4 regions of the Shewanella sp. SW24 genome follow, and region 3 is predicted to be linked to each of the others. Evidence: predicted binding sites of a transcription regulator. Region 3 holds the regulator's gene; each other region holds the start of a gene.
What was found. The regulator sigma-54, encoded in region 3, starts transcription at its own class of promoters, with help from an activator protein. The targets are predictions, from matches to a motif close to GTTGGCACGNNNNTNGNNT.
Positions count from the first base shown of each region.

Region 1: L5M17_RS19755 (YccF domain-containing protein) is a predicted target of sigma-54. The motif match lies at 1,647-1,665, and genes of this name have one in related genera.
Region 2: fliD (flagellar filament capping protein FliD) is a predicted target of sigma-54. The motif match lies at 1,436-1,454, and genes of this name have one in related genera.
Region 4: flgA (flagellar basal body P-ring formation chaperone FlgA) is a predicted target of sigma-54. The motif match lies at 1,435-1,453, and genes of this name have one in related genera.

Region 1 is NZ_JAKKSH010000032.1:42,406-46,408, forward strand. It holds gene L5M17_RS19745 (M14 family zinc carboxypeptidase) at 1-245, shown strand, start outside; gene L5M17_RS19750 (alpha/beta fold hydrolase) at 242-1,132, shown strand; gene L5M17_RS19755 (YccF domain-containing protein) at 1,168-1,575, opposite strand; gene L5M17_RS19760 (pyridoxal-phosphate dependent enzyme) at 1,843-2,850, shown strand; gene L5M17_RS19765 (NUDIX hydrolase) at 2,953-3,666, shown strand.
Region 2 is NZ_JAKKSH010000020.1:28-4,030, forward strand. It holds partial or broken gene L5M17_RS15735 (flagellin) at 1-672, shown strand, start outside; gene L5M17_RS15740 (flagellar protein FlaG) at 963-1,364, shown strand; gene fliD (flagellar filament capping protein FliD) at 1,513-2,868, shown strand; gene L5M17_RS15750 (flagella biosynthesis chaperone for FliD, FliT) at 2,979-3,332, shown strand; gene fliS (flagellar export chaperone FliS) at 3,341-3,751, shown strand.
Region 3 is NZ_JAKKSH010000008.1:59,041-63,043, reverse strand. It holds gene lptA (lipopolysaccharide transport periplasmic protein LptA) at 1-443, shown strand, start outside; gene lptB (LPS export ABC transporter ATP-binding protein) at 440-1,171, shown strand; gene L5M17_RS08565 (RNA polymerase factor sigma-54) at 1,279-2,757, shown strand; gene hpf (ribosome hibernation promoting factor) at 2,786-3,073, shown strand; gene ptsN (PTS IIA-like nitrogen regulatory protein PtsN) at 3,076-3,519, shown strand; gene rapZ (RNase adapter RapZ) at 3,516-4,003, shown strand, end outside.
Region 4 is NZ_JAKKSH010000036.1:29,501-33,503, reverse strand. It holds gene L5M17_RS20600 (CheR family methyltransferase) at 1-363, opposite strand, end outside; gene L5M17_RS20595 (chemotaxis protein CheV) at 464-1,384, opposite strand; gene flgA (flagellar basal body P-ring formation chaperone FlgA) at 1,590-2,297, shown strand; gene flgM (flagellar biosynthesis anti-sigma factor FlgM) at 2,373-2,696, shown strand; gene L5M17_RS20580 (flagella synthesis protein FlgN) at 2,699-3,124, shown strand; gene L5M17_RS20575 (LPP20 family lipoprotein) at 3,252-3,704, opposite strand; gene L5M17_RS20570 (FlgO family outer membrane protein) at 3,701-4,003, opposite strand, start outside.

The DNA of each region.
Region 1 (4,003 bases), on a different contig from region 3:
TGACATTAGAGATGGGATCTTGGGCATGGATAAAGAAGAATCCTAGACAAATATTTAATTTTGCTGGATTTTTTAATCCACAAAAAACACATCGTCACCACAGAATTTTACGCAGGCACACAGTACTCATGCAATTTATGATGGAAGCGGCCTATGCCCAATCGTTAGAGCAGTTAACACCTGAACGTTTGGCTGAGCTGACAGAGTGCGCACGGCATTATTGGTATCGGGAGTCTCAGTCATGACCACTTGGGTGTTATTAAGAGGATTAATGCGTGATCAGCGCCATTGGAATGGTTTCGATCAGCGTCTGCGACAAAAGGGATTGCGAGTGCTGACACCGGATCTTCCGGGCAATGGGACGCTATCCCACGAATTAAGTCCGCTTAAGATTGCTGATTATGCCCATGCCGTGTGGCAGCAATTGGATGAGCAGGCACAGGAAGGGGAGACTATTTATCTCCTCGGCTTGTCTATGGGAGGTATGTTGGCGTTGGAAATGGCATGCCAGCGACCTTGGCAGATAAGGCATGTCTTTGTATTAAACAGCAGTGCGGCGAATTTATCGTCTTGGTATCAAAGATTTAATCCGCTGAATGCATTGAAGGCTTTTTTCATGCGTGCTCGGGGTAATGCTTTACATCCAATCGAGTCGACTATAGTGCGTTTAACCAGTTTTCGTCATCGGCGAGACCGAGATTTAATTGTCAAGTGGAGTGAGTTTCGCCGCGATACCACACCAAGTCGACGCAATGTATGGCGACAACTTTGGGCGGCTTTTCAATACCAATGTCCATTGACAGTGGAAGTACCGATAACTGTGCTCTGCGGTGACCGTGATGCGCTGGTGAGTATGGCATCGAGTAAGGCGTTAGCACGGCATTTTTACACCGATTTGATTGTACTCGCGTATTGTGGTCACGATGCTGCTATAGATGCACCCGCAAAACTGGCGCATTATCTGTTGGACATTGTGGGGGCGACTAAGCCGCAAGCGCAGTTTTCTGCGGATAGCGAGTCTGCCAATACTCAATATGATTGCAATGATTTATTGGAGGAAGAAATAGCCTTAAACGAAGCGATATTTGCTGTATGGGATGACAAAGCGCTATCCACTCTTGAAACCAAATAATCGAGAGTGAATAGCGCAGTTAACGCATTGTCTTATTAAGCTTTAGCCACTACGGTTTGGCCTATCGGTGTGAGGCTGAGTAAAGCCAACTTAAGATGCTGTATCCCAAAGGGAATTCCGATAATCGTCACAAAACAAGCTAAGGCGTGGACCAAATGCCCTATGGCTAACCAGATCCCAAACAGTAAGAACCAAATGATATTTCCTACCATGCCTAATGCACCTGTGCCTAAGTCTTCACGTCCAGTTAAGTGGCGACGGTTCATTTGTTCTTGGCCGAAGGGCCAAAAGGTCATTTCGCCGATAACAAAACAGGCGCGGCCGAAGGGAATACCAATGATACTGATAAAACACAGGATACCTGCGAGCCACCAAGCGAGTCCCATTACAAATCCGCCGAGTACAAACCAAGCTATGTTGAATATTAAGCGTAATACAGCCATTGAAAACTCCTTGTGTTTACCCTGTTAGCCTTTATCGTTAGCTTTGATAAATTGAATATATGTCAATGTCTAAGCGATAACTATGCCAACTATTTAACTTATTAATAATCAATGGTTTAAATTTATGCATTCGAGATTCATGTGTCATTTTCACTAGTTTTTCGCCAAATTGATAATTTCTTAAGGGCGTAACAGGAAGGTCGGAGTTACACTAGCCTTCCCTTAACTGGCTTAAAAACCAGAGAATTTAATCGTTTGAGTAGCTTGATGTTTGCAAATTCCCCTGTCGATACATTTGCCTTTGCTGGCAGAGACATATTCCTAAAACGTGATGATTTACTGCATCCGGCGTTTAGTGGCAATAAAGCTCGCAAATTCGGCTATTTTTTAGATCATGAATTTGCAGGCATCAGCAAGGTGATAGGTCACGGCTCGCCATTGGCTAACTCACTGTATTCATTGTCAACATTAGCGAAGATGAAAGGCTGGCAATGTGATTTTTATGTAGATCATATTGCCAGTCAAGTGGTTAAACATCCTACGGGCAATTACGCTGCCGCTTTAGCGAATGGCGCTAATATTATCGATTTAAGTGTGTTAATAGCACAAAAGCAGGCGTGCACTCAGTCGCAATCTGAGCCTCACGTTTTGTCAAATCTTAATGCTAGGCCTGACCCTACTGCGCAAGTGGGCGATGTGCGACTGAGTTGCCCAGATTATATCGAGGCTCAAGTACTCGTGAATGAGCCGACGGCGCTTTTTATCCCAGAGGGTGGTCGCTGTGCTTACGCCGAATACGGGGTTAATAGATTGGCGCAAGAGATAGTACTGTTTGCGAATGCGAATGGATTGGTTGATTTAACGGTGTTTTTACCATCGGGGACGGGAACGACTGCGTTATTTTTAAATCAGTATTTTATCCGTCAGCAAACGGATATTCGCGTCGTGACTTGTGCTGTTGTCGGTGGCGATGATTATTTGCGCTTGCAATTTTCCTTACTTAATTCCAATACCAGTGAGCATCCACAGATTGTTAATGTCGGCAAGAAATATCATTTTGGTAAACTTTACCCCGAATTTTATGCCATGTGGCAGCGGGTCTGCGCCTCAGGCGTGCAGTTTGAATTACTCTACGATCCCTTAGGTTTTATTGTGCTTGAAGATTATTTACAACGTAGTGAACCAGGTCATGTGATGTATTTGCATCAAGGCGGATTATTGGGGAACGAGACCATGTTGCCGCGTTATCAGCGTAAATTTGGCCAAAGTGGCTAATCCTGTGCCTCAGATCATTGACTTAGTGACACTAAGACATAATATGTTTGAAGCTGTGTAATGCTAAGTTAAGCTGATGATTTGGAACGATGGGGAATATCAATGACTGAAGCGGAATATCTCGCCAATTACAATCCTAAGGTTTTTAAGGCTCAGCTACTGACAGTGGATGCCGTATTGTTTACCTATCACGATCAGCAACTTAAAGTACTCTTAGTACAACGCTCAAATCATCCATTTTTAGGTTTATGGGGATTACCTGGAGGGTTTATCGATGAAAATTGCGATCAATCCCTTGAGCAAACTGTATTACGTAAACTGCATGAGAAAACCGCAGTAGTGCCACCTTATATTGAGCAGCTTTGCACTGTGGGTAATAGTCGTCGCGATGTCAGAGGCTGGTCGGTGACTGTGTGTTATACCGCCTTGATGAGTTATCAAGCTTGCCAAATTCAGATTGATTCAGTGAGTGATGTTAAGTGGTGGCCATTAGTGGATGTGTTGCAGATGCCCTTGGCGTTTGATCATTTGCAGTTAATCGAGCAAGCGCGGGAACGCTTAACACAAAAAGCCTTATATTCTTTAGTGCCAGGATTTGCACTGTCTGAACCTTTTACCTTGCCAGAATTGCAGCATGTACATGAGGTTTTACTGGGCAAGCCTATCCAAGGTAAATCTTTTCGTCGGCGGGTTGAACAGGCTGATTTATTGATCGATACGGGATTAAAGCGCACCGAACGTGGTCGTCCTGCTAATTTATACCGCTTGAAACCCAATACCGCATCGTATCGCTTCTTAAGAAATTTAGAATGTTGATCACAGTGAATATGGATTTAAGCAAGATATTCGCCTTGCTCAATATGAGTAACGGCGACTGCTTATGCCTTATTCATGGTGACTTTGAATCAGTAAAGGCTGTTTAATTACTGATTTTGCCTTAATGTCTCCGGTTCTTGTATCACTTGATACCCATATTGTAGCTTCTTAGTTGTCTTTCCCACTAATAGTGTCTAAAAGACACTATATGCCATTTAAGCATAACATTTCAGGTTGCTCCGTTTGAAATAGTCTAAAAATCAACTTTACACAATAATGTCTTTAAGACACTATTGTTCATGTAGATAACAAGGGCGCCGTCAATTTCGGCAATCTT
Region 2 (4,003 bases), on a different contig from region 3:
TCGGATGTCGGTACTTTCTCTGTTGTTGCTAAAGATGGCACAACAAAAGATAGTTACAATTTAGCGACATACAAAGGTGATTCAGCGCAACTCGCGACTGACTTAGGTAAAGCGGGATACGATGTTAGCCACGATAAAGAAACAGGTGTCATTAGTATTACAGCTAAGGGTGTTGCTGGTGTAGAAGTCACTGGTTACTCTGGCGGTACAGCAGCGTTAGGCGGCATAGCTAGTGGAGCAAACGCCAGTAAAACGTCTGAACTTAAATTATCTTCACCTGAAAAATTTGCCATTAAAGGTGCTTCAGCTAACGAGTTGCTCGGTGGCGGTGTGACTGCCACTGCTGGTAGCTCTAAATTGTCTGAAGTGTCTAAAGTTGACATTGGCACAGCCAAAGGAGCACAGGATGCCTTGGCTGTCATAGATTCAGCTATTGCTGGTATTGATTCCCAACGTGCAGATTTAGGTGCGGTACAAAACCGTATGAACTTCACTATCAATAACTTGGGTAACGTGCAAACTAACGTAGCAGATGCCCGTAGCCGTATTCAAGATGTTGACTTTGCAAAAGAAACTGCAGAAATGACTAAGAAACAAATTCTGTCTCAGACATCTTCTGCTATGTTGGCGCAAGCCAACCAATTACCACAAGTTGCCCTGTCATTGCTGTAATTGTGATTGGCGGTTATCTCATGCTGAGATGATAGACATCTAAGTGTTTGGCACTGAGAGGGGAGGTTCGTTTAGACCCTTCCCTTTGTGCATTAAAATGGTCAGTTTAGTGTTGTTAATAAAGTGATTATTAGTAAATATCATTTAGCTGCATCATCAATATACAGTAATAAGCAGATTAGCAAATGTTTGAAGATAAAGCTGAAGCGTGTAGCTTTGTGCTTCATCTGTAAGGTTAGTACTTTCTAGCAGTACCAGAGTACATAGGTAAGTGTGACTAAGAGGGTGGCATGATGGATATTAATTCAGTTAGTACATCTAATGTAGTGGGGTTGAAGACTGAGCTTAAACTAGCTCCTCCACAATCTCTTCAGCAAGAGTCAAGTGGTTCAATAAAGCCTTTGTTTGGCCAATCAAACAGCGTGAACATGGTAGAAGATGGCGAGTCTACAAAAGATACTAAAACGAATGTTGAGCAGTTAGATAAGGTTGCGAGTGACCTGACGGATATGGTAACTATGATGCGTAAGGGATTAGCATTTAAAGTTGATGCGAGTTCTGATAGGCCCGTTGTCAGTGTTATGGATATAGACTCTGGCGAAGTGCTGCGACAAATTCCCAGTGAAGAGGCGCTTGCTTTGGCTGAAAAACTGTCTGAAGTGACAGGCGCATTAATAAAAACAGAGGTTTAAGTCGTAGTTTTTTTATATGCATTCATGAGAGGTTCAGTCTAGAGTGGTAAGCCATTCATATTAACTGAAGTCTTGGCGTGAATTTTGCTGTATTAATACTATTAACTATACGTATTGGTAAGTTTTTAGACGCAGATCAGAGGTGGATATGGGATTAACATCATTAGGTGTAGGTACTGGCATGGACATCGGCGGCATTGTAACCGCTTTAGTTAATGCAGAAAAAGCGCCTAAAGAAGCCAAATTCAATGCCGAAGAAGGTAAGATAAATACTCAGATCTCTGCTCTGGGGGCATTGAAAAGTGCAATGTCTGATTTCTTAGAGAAGATAAAACCTCTATCTGATGCTAAAACTTTTACAGGTTTTAAGAGTACGCTTTCCAATAAAGACTTTATGACCGCAACAGTTGACCCGACTGCAGTAGCTGGTAACTATAAAGTCATTGTTGAACAGTTGGCTGAAAGCCATAAATTAGGTTCTACAGCAGTTACAGATGTTACGGCTCCAATAGGAAGTGGCTCATTAAGTCTGACAGTGGGAAGTGAGAGCTTTAATGTCGCTGTTGGTGCAGAAGACTCTCTGCAAGACATTATGAAAAACATCAATGCTTCTAAAGATAATGTTGGAGTGACCGCGACTATCATTAAGGGCGACAATGGTGCTCAGTTGGTTCTTACATCTAATAAAACTGGAGCTGCCAATATAGTGCAAGCATCGGCTACGGATGACGCTGGAACAGCACTTTCAGATGTTTTTGCTATGACAGAATTACAACCTGCAAAAGATGCAATTTTGTATGTTGATGGCTTAAAAGTGACCTCTGATTCAAACGAAGTAAAGAATGCGATTACTGGCATCAACTTAACATTGACGGATGCTAACAAAGATAAAACAACGACACTCAAAATTGAACCTAATCGTGACTCTTCGAAAACAGCTATAAAAGATTTTGTTAATTCATACAATGAGTTAATGAAAACTATGTCTGGCATGTCAGGCTATGATCCCAAAACTAAGAAAGCGGGTATATTGCAGGGTGATTCTGTTATTCGTGGTGTCCAAAACCAGATGAGGGGCGTGTTGTCATCAACGAGTGGTGATAGTGGCTCTATGATGTTAGCGAATCTGGGTATTAAAACCACTCAGACGGGTAGCCTTGAGATTGATGATAAAAAGCTTGATGAAGTGCTAAGTAAAGATATTAATGCCGTATCGGACTTTTTTTCTGCAGAAAAAACTGGGTTTGGTACGCGGATGAAGGATGTTACTGACTCCTATGTAAAAACTGGGGGAATTTTAGATAGTCGAGATGAAAGTTTAGATACTCAACTTTCTCGTATTACCGATAGCCGTGAGAGTCTTGCCTTAAAAATGAAGGCCTATGAAGCTAGGTTATTAAAGCAGTACAATGCTATGGATTTGATTGTCGGTCAGATGAACGCTCAAGGTAGTATGCTAACTCAGCGACTCGACTCTCTTCCAGGGCTTGTGAGGAAACGATAATATTTTATCAGCCAAATTGTCCCTACCGTAAGATAGATTTACACGATGTTTGCCAGTTCTTGGATTTTATGAGTTTTTTATCTAAAGTGGCAGAGTAAGAGATTTTATATATGCATCATAGCAAAATTAATACACAGAATGTTGTTAGCACATTAGATTCTCTTAATGAGCAAATGAATGAAATCATTAGACAAGTGACTACATTGTCAATTGATAATGAAAATATTGATTTTTTGGTATTAAAATTGCAAGAATTTGTTGGCCAGCGTCAATTATTACTTGAGGCTTTGGTTGCAGATGAGCAATTTGTTGACAGAGATTATTTGCAGTTACAGTTTTCATTAACTCAAGCATGTACAGAGAAAGCCAATGTTTTCTTACTGGATAGGCAAGCTCTATTGCATGCTGGTAGTAATAGTCAACGTCATATCAATGTATACAAGTCGATAGATGCAAATAGGTAGGTACAAATATGAGAGGTTCATTACAGTCATATCGTAAGGTTTCTTTAGAAAGTGAAATAGCAGTGGCATCCCCTCACCGCATTATTCAAATGATGTTTGCTGGTTTGCTTGAGCGTTTGGCTCAGAGTCGATATGCAATAGAGCAGCGTGATTTTGCAAAAAAAGGGCTTCTTATTGGCAAATCGCTAGGGATTATCGCGGGGCTGAATAGCTGCTTAAATATGGAAGCTGAAGGCAGTGTTGCTTACAATCTCAGTAATTTATATGATTTTATGTTGCGCCGTATTTCAGAGGCGAATTTGAATAATGATGTTCAAGCGATTGATGATGTAAGTGACTTAGTTCGTACTCTAAAAGAGAGTTGGGATGCAATTCCTGCAGATAAACATAATATTTCTGCGCATTCTGAAGCGGGTTAATATCTTATTTCGTGATTAAAAATAGACGCACTGGTTGCGTCTTTTTTTTGGCTAAAAGTCAAAATATTGACGTTTTAGACTAGAATCATGATGTAAATGAACTAAAATCAATTCAGTTTGGCATAAACCTCATCTGAGGCTTGCTTCTCGCCTGCTGATAATACAATATTCATCTCAAGTAGTGATGGTGGCACAGATTGTTACATTGAATTTGTTAAGCTTTTACAGCAACTAATCATAAATAATTAATGC
Region 3 (4,003 bases):
CTGCGGATATCAAAAACAACCAGATCATCTTCTTTGGTCCAGTTGAAGTTACCCAAGGCTCAATAAAAATCCAAGCAAATGAACTGCGTGCATTTTCCGCTGAAGGTGAAAATAGCAAAACTTTGGTCGCCACAGGCAACCCTGCTACGTATAGCCAAATATTAGACGATGGTCGCCCAGCATCGGCAAGCGCGAAAGAAATTCGTTACGATATGGCAAGCCGCACCTTAACACTGAAAGGTATGGCGTCATTAGATCAAGCAGGTAGCCAAGTTACAGGCAATTTAATCCGCTATAACATGATTCAACAGAAATTGATGGCCGAGAGTACTGGCAGTGGTGACGATCGCGTGATCACTATTATTCAGCCTGAAAACTATCAAGATGATGCTAAATCAGACGCTCCGGCGGATAAACCTGTAAAAAAGCAGGACTCTAAATGACCCAAATCACCTTAAGAGCACAAAATCTGGCAAAAAGTTACAAGAGTCGCCAAGTGGTTAAAGACGTCAGTCTGACGGTAAAAACCGGTCAAGTCGTTGGCCTACTCGGTCCAAACGGTGCCGGTAAAACCACGACCTTTTACATGGTTGTCGGGCTAGTGAAGAGCGATAAGGGGCATATCTTTATCGACGATGATGATTTAACCGCAGATCCTATGCATCTGCGTGCCCGCAAAGGCATAGGTTACTTACCGCAGGAAGCCAGTATCTTTCGTAAGCTAACTGTTCATGACAACATCATGGCCGTACTGCAAACTCGTAAAGAACTTAAAAACGAAGAACGAGAAGAAGAACTAGAACATCTGCTCGAAGAGTTTCATATCACCCACATCCGTGACAGCCAAGGCATGTCATTGTCGGGTGGCGAACGTCGTCGCGTCGAAATTGCGCGGGCTTTAGCCGCTAATCCTAAGTTCATTTTGCTCGATGAACCGTTTGCCGGCGTCGATCCTATTTCGGTTATCGACATCAAGAAGATTATCGAACAACTCAAAAGTCGCGGCCTTGGCGTACTGATCACAGACCATAATGTCCGCGAGACATTAGATGTATGTGAACATGCTTATATTGTGAGTCACGGAAACCTGATTGCCGAAGGAACTCCAGCAGAGATCTTAGACAATCAGCAAGTTAGGGCTGTGTACTTAGGTGAACAATTCAGGCTATAGTTAATCGAGCGAAGCCAATGGAGGCAATTTATACCGCCATTGGGCTTCACTCAAGATAATAATAAGCGACCTCATCTAACAATAATAACGTAGGGATCAGCGGTAACATGAAAGCGTCACTCCAGCTCAAACTGGGTCAACAGTTAACCATGACGCCACAACTACAACAGGCTATACGTCTGTTGCAACTGTCGTCACTGGAACTGCAGCAAGAGATCCAGCAAGCATTAGATTCTAATCCCCTTCTCGAGCTGGAAGAGGATCAATTCGACGCCACTAAAAACCCTGTAAACCAAACGCTATCCGATACGGATTTCAGTGAATCTAGCACTCTGCCACCAGAAAAAGACAGCTCCACCATAGACACGGCAGAGTCGCTAACCAAAGAATCCATGCCCGATGAGCTCCCCATGGACACCACATGGGATGAAGTGTTTACCGCCTCCCCAAACTCAGGCCCCGGCGGCAGTCGTGAAGACGATATGCCCTTCCAAGGCGAGACCAGTGAAGGTTTGTACGAACACTTAGAATGGCAAAAAAACCTCACGCCGTTTTCTGAAACCGATTTAGCCATTGCCACCGCCATTATTGATGCCATCGACGATCAGGGCTATCTCACCCAAAGCACTGAAGAAATTCTCGAAGCCATGGGCAATCCTGAAGTTGAGCTTGACGAAGTCGAAGCCGTACTCAAGCGTATTCAGCATTTTGATCCCATAGGCGTTGCCGCCCGCGATTTAAGTGAATGCCTGTTGATCCAACTGTCGCATTTCGCCGCTGATACTCCCAACCTAGAAAACGCCCGTATGCTGATCAAAGATCATTTAGATCTGATCGCCGCCCGAGACTTTAGGTTATTGATGCGTAAGACTAAATTAAAAGAGGATGAATTAAGGGATGGTATAGCACTTATCCAAACTCTCAATCCTCGCCCAGGTTTGTTGATCACACCCAATAATGACGAATACGTTATCCCAGATGTGTCTGTGTCGAAGAAAAATGGCCGCTGGGTCGTTGAGCTTAATCCTGACTGCATGCCCAAAATCAATGTAAATCAACATTATGCTTCTATGGCACGCAGCACAAAAAACCAAGCCGATAGCCAATTTATTCGCGGCCATCTGCAAGAGGCTAAATGGTTTATTAAGAGTCTAGAAAGCCGTAACGACACTTTGCTTAAAGTTGCTAATTGCATAGTGCAATATCAGCAAGGTTTCTTTGAGTATGGTGAAGAAGCCATGAAGCCTATGGTGCTTAACGATATTGCTGAAGCGGTAGAAATGCATGAGTCCACCATCTCACGGGTCACAACTCAAAAATACATGCATACCCCTAAGGGACTTTTTGAACTAAAATACTTCTTCTCTAGCCACGTCGGTACTGACGATGGTGGTGAGTGCTCATCCACAGCAATCAGAGCCTTTATAAAGAAACTGGTGGCAGCGGAAAACCAGAAAAAACCATTAAGCGATAGTAAGATGGCACAACTTCTGGCAGAACAAGGGATCAACGTAGCCCGCAGAACCATTGCGAAGTACCGAGAGGCTATGCTTATTCCACCTTCTAATCAGCGTAAAAGTTTATAACCTACAGTGGATATCGGAGGACGTTTCTATGCAAATAAACCTAAGTGGGCACCATATCGAAATTACCGAATCGTTACGTGCATATGTAGAAGAAAAGTTTTCAAAACTTGAACGCCATTTCGAACAGATCAATAATGTGCACGTTGTGCTCAATGTTGAGAAAATGCAACAGATTGCTGAAGCGAGAATAAACCTCATAGGTGGTGAAGTTTTTGCTACTTCAGAGCATGCTGACATGTATGCCGCTATAGACGCCCTGATTGACAAGCTTGACCGTCAGGTTATTAAACACAAAGAGAAGTTAACAAAACACTAATAATGGAACTTTGTACCATACTGCGGCCGGAGTGCACTACCTGCGCCACTCCGGGCAGCAAGAAAAAGGTACTGGAACTCATCAGCGACTTAGTCGCTGCCCAGTACCCGACCCTCTCATCTCAAGAGATATTCGAAAGCCTAGTGGCGCGCGAAAAGATGGGGAGCACAGGTATAGGTAACGGCATCGCCATTCCACATGGTCGACTAGCCGATATAGATCAGCCCATTGCCATACTAATTAAGTGTGAAGAGCCGATAGCATTTGATGCTATCGATAAGCAACCTGTTGATATTTTATTTGCACTACTGGTGCCTGCAGACCAATGTCAGCAGCACTTAAGTACCTTGTCTTGCATGGCCGAAAAGCTGAGCGACAAGCAAATATTAAAGCAATTACGCAAGACGCATGATGAAACGGAACTCTATCAGGTAATCACTGGATGAAACTGGTCATAGTGTCGGGCCGCTCAGGCTCAGGCAAATCTGTCGCCCTTAGGGTACTCGAAGATCTCGGCTATTATTGTGTCGATAACCTTCCCTTGCCATTGATTGGCAGTTTGCTTGAGCAACTCAAAGGCAGTAACGATCTCGTCGCCATCAGTGTCGACGTGCGTAACATGCCTGAGCAGGATAAGGTCTTAGTAAAACAACTCGCTAGCCTACCTCCAGATACTGAGTTAACGAGCTTCTTCCTTAACTCCAGCGATAAAATTCTGCTCAAGCGTTACAGCGAAACCCGCCGTTTGCATCCTTTGTCGAAGAGCCGAGTGTCTTTGCAAGAAGCGATAAAGCTGGAGGGGAAACTGCTCGAGCCTATGTCAAAACTGGTCGATCACTACATAGATACGTCGAATCTGAATATCTATGATTTAAGCGACCAAGTCAGACAAATTCTCCTTGGTAGTGTCGATAAAGAACTCGTGATCAA
Region 4 (4,003 bases), on a different contig from region 3:
GTATGGCTCTTGGCCTGACGAGCAAGCCGCAGACCAAATTTTAAGCGGACGCCCCAGACGACTGTATTCTGGTAGTAGGACATTATTCAACAACTCAAATGGATAACGATCACGGAACCAAAGGGTTTCATTGGTCGTCATAGCATCGATCACTTCAGCTCTGAGCGCACGCTCAGTAGGCTTCATCGAATGCTTAACCACATCAGATAAGGATGGCAGGTTATATTTGCCCATCAAAGGAGCAAGACGACTGCGCACAAGATATTGCTTATTTTCACCCAGTACGATGCCGCTGTGTTGCTCTAAGAACAACCTAAATTGATTATATTCAGCCTCAGCGAGTGATTTATTTGGCACATTCACATCCTAAATCCTATAGCAAGCACCAAAATCAGTGCGAAACCATCATGTTATAAAGTCGAGATTATAGCGTAAAGCGTATCTAGGTACTAACCGACAGCAATTACAAACTTAAATGCTTATTCACAGCAGCGGCCAGTTCGTCAGGATTAAACTTAGCGATAAAGTCATTGGCCCCCACTTTTTGAACCATTGCCTGATTGAATACACCACTTAACGAAGTATGCAGTACCACTTTAATATGCTTAAGCTTAGGATCATCTCGGATTTCAGCTGTCAGGGTGTAGCCATCCATTTCAGGCATCTCAATATCAGAGATGATGAGGGGGATCTCATCGGCCACATTATCCATCTCTTTGGCGATCTCTTTAAGCTTGTCTAATGCTTCGCGACCATCTTTTGCGGTATCAATTTGTAAATTCAATGACTCGAGTGAACGAATAATTTGTTTACGCGCCACGGCAGAATCATCAATAACCATAATATGGTAATGCTGAGTTCTGTCGAGGGTCAGTTTTTCATTGGCTTCTTCACTGATAGCCGTTTTAACTGGTGAAATCTCATCTAAGATTTTTTCCACATCGAGAATTTCAACTAATTCACCTTCAATTTCAGTCACAGCTGTCAGATAAGAATAACGGCCAGCACCTTGCGGCGGAGGCATAATCGCTTCCCAATTCATGTTGATGATCCGCTCAACAGAACTGACCAAGAAGCCTTGAACACTGCGGTTATATTCAGAAATAATGATGAAACAGTTTTCAGTGCTCGCTAAAGGTTTTCCCCCTGTTGCCGCACTCAAATCAATCACTGAAATGGTTGTTCCACGAATATGAGCAACACCCTTCACATAAGGATTAAGTTTAGGCAAAGTGGTCAGTGGTGGACACTGCAGTACTTCTTTCACCTTAAACACGTTAATCCCAAACCGTTGACGACCGTTTAATTTAAAAAGCAGTAATTCTAAACGGTTTTGTCCAACGAGCTGGGTTCGTTTGTTGACTGAATCAAGAATACTCGACATAACTCTGCCTTGTTGTTCTGTTTATGTTCGGCCCTATAACTCAGTTGAGTATAGGCATATTAATTGCTTACGTCTTATCTATCGATAAACATAGTCGAAACTGAGTCAATCTTCTGACAGTGATGCAAATTATTATTACAGTGGTCAGCTTCGAACTTAATAAAAGTATAGGTGCATTCTGGCGTTACAAGCTAGTCTCTTCATTATGAAAGTAAATTTAGTCTGTTTTTTTAGTCTTTTCACCCTCTTCATGCCCGCTTTTGCGAGTGCAGAGCCTATTGTCCCCACCGTATCGGCAATCTCAGAATTAGCTAAAGCGCTTATTTCAGAAAAAATATCCGTTCCAGAAAATGCCAAAGTAAATATTTCGCCACAGATGGTTGACGCAAGAATGCTGCCGTCACAATGTTCGTCTCCAATGAAAGTTGAACTGGCTAGCGATAGGGAAATTAGCCGTAATAACACCTTAAAAGTCAGCTGCGATACACAAGACTTAGCTTACCCTTGGCAAATCTATATCTCGGTTCGGGTGGATATCTTATTCCCCGTTGTTGTCTCAACCGAAATCTTAGCACCAGGCGAACTCATCTCTCCTAGTCAAGTAGAAGTCCGTTACATTGAACAAAATAGCTTGAGAGGTGCCGAATTCGATGACCCGAGTAAATTGGCTGGCGTGCGAGTAAAACGACGAGTAGCAAAAGATAATCCCATATTAAGCAACAACTTATGCTTCGTTTGTAAAAATGATTCGGTATCTATCTACGTTCGTTCTGGCTCATTCGAGCTCAAAACAGTAGGCGAAGCCCTACAAGATGGCAATAAAGGTGATCGGATCAGAGTCAAAAATAGCAGTTCAAACAAAGAACTAGATGCTATAGTCACAGGCATTGGCGAAGTTGAAGTAAGAATGTAAAATAATCTAAAGCTTTTTTGTAAGCTGCCGATACCCCAGTTAAGAAATCCCGTACACACGACGCTGGAGCCTAAAATGGCAATTGATATTAGCAAACTCAACACTGCAACGACTGCGCAAGTTCGTTCAGGCGCAACGAAAACGAGCAGCGATCAATCTGCTCAAGTTGCTACAAAATCGACAACACCACAGAGAAGCGACTCAGTGGTCATTACGGCCCAGGCACAACAACTTCAAGGAGCTCAGACTAAAATGGCTAGCCTTCCTGAAGTTGATCAAAAGAAAGTAGCAGAAATCAAACAAGCTATTGCCGAAGGTCGCTATAAAATTGACCCTGAAAAGTTGGCTGCCAATATTGCAAGTTTTGAAGCCGAACTTAATGACTTAAATAAAGAGTAACTATGACTGAAATAGCTAAACTGGTAGATCTACAACACGCCCATTTGGCTGTTCTTAAGCAAATCATACTCAAGGAAAAAGGCGCTTTGGTTGACCAAAACGCCGATTTACTGCTTTCCCTTGCTAACGAAAAATCGCAATGTCTGAAAGAACTAAAGAATAATGATGATATTCTGGCAAAACACAGTGATAAATCGCTACTCACTCAGCAAGTCGAACTCGTGCATAAAATGGCTGAGATCAAAGACGCATTGACTGAATGCAAAGAATTAAACGAACAAAATGCCAGTTTAATTGAGATGAATTTAGCGAGTTTAAATCGCTTTGCTCAAGCTTTACAAGCCAGCAGAAACGCCTCCAGCCTCACCTATAACGATAAAGGCAAGACCTCGACTATCTCAAGCTTAGGCAATGATTTAAAGGCCTAACAAGCGCATCACTCCCACTTAGCATTCCCTTTTCTAAGCTCTGATTAGATATTAATGTCTTGTACAAAAAGAAAAGCCGCGTAAATACGCGGCTCAATACATGCTGTTGAACATACTCTCAAAAACGCTAGAAATACGTCACTTCCTTCACTCGTTGTGGACGGCTCTGTTGTTGATAAAGCGCCCAAACCTGTGAAAAATCAAGTTCTAACTCAGTGACATAATGCTCGCCTGCGGGATAACTCTTAACGACTCGTGCGCCGCGGATCACGCCAGAAACTGACGCTTTGACATTATCGTCCGTCAACATCCAATCACTGACACTGCTGTTTGCCGTTATTTTCTGCCCATAAACTTGTTCCGCTAATTCACGATAAGCCACAATTTTTGATGCCTGCATAGCCATCAACACTCTTTGTGATTGCTCTTTAGCCGGTTGAGTCGCTAAGGGCGCATATCCTATAGCCGTTAACTTAGGAAAACTCGGTGGCGGCACATCTTCCCATTGCACATATCTATCTTTAGCAGCGCAGCCAGTTAGCATTAGCCCCGTGATAAGTAATAAAAAGTAGTGTTTCATTTTCCATCTCCTAAGACACGCACTTCATTCATGCCTGGACTCGCCTGACGATATAAGATGCCATTTTGTGACACAATTTGCTCCGAAGGCTGCATGTAGTTTGCCAACTCTTTTTGAGTCACAAAAGTTTGAGATGCCGATACCACGCGATTGTTACTAATGTTCACAATCCGAGTATTGATCGCCATACCATTGGTTACTACGCTCATAGTCGAAACGACAAGATGCTCAACAGGAAGATCTTTCGACAATTTTTGCCAATCTCGCGTCAAAATAAAATCCCCGTCAGATGTGACTCT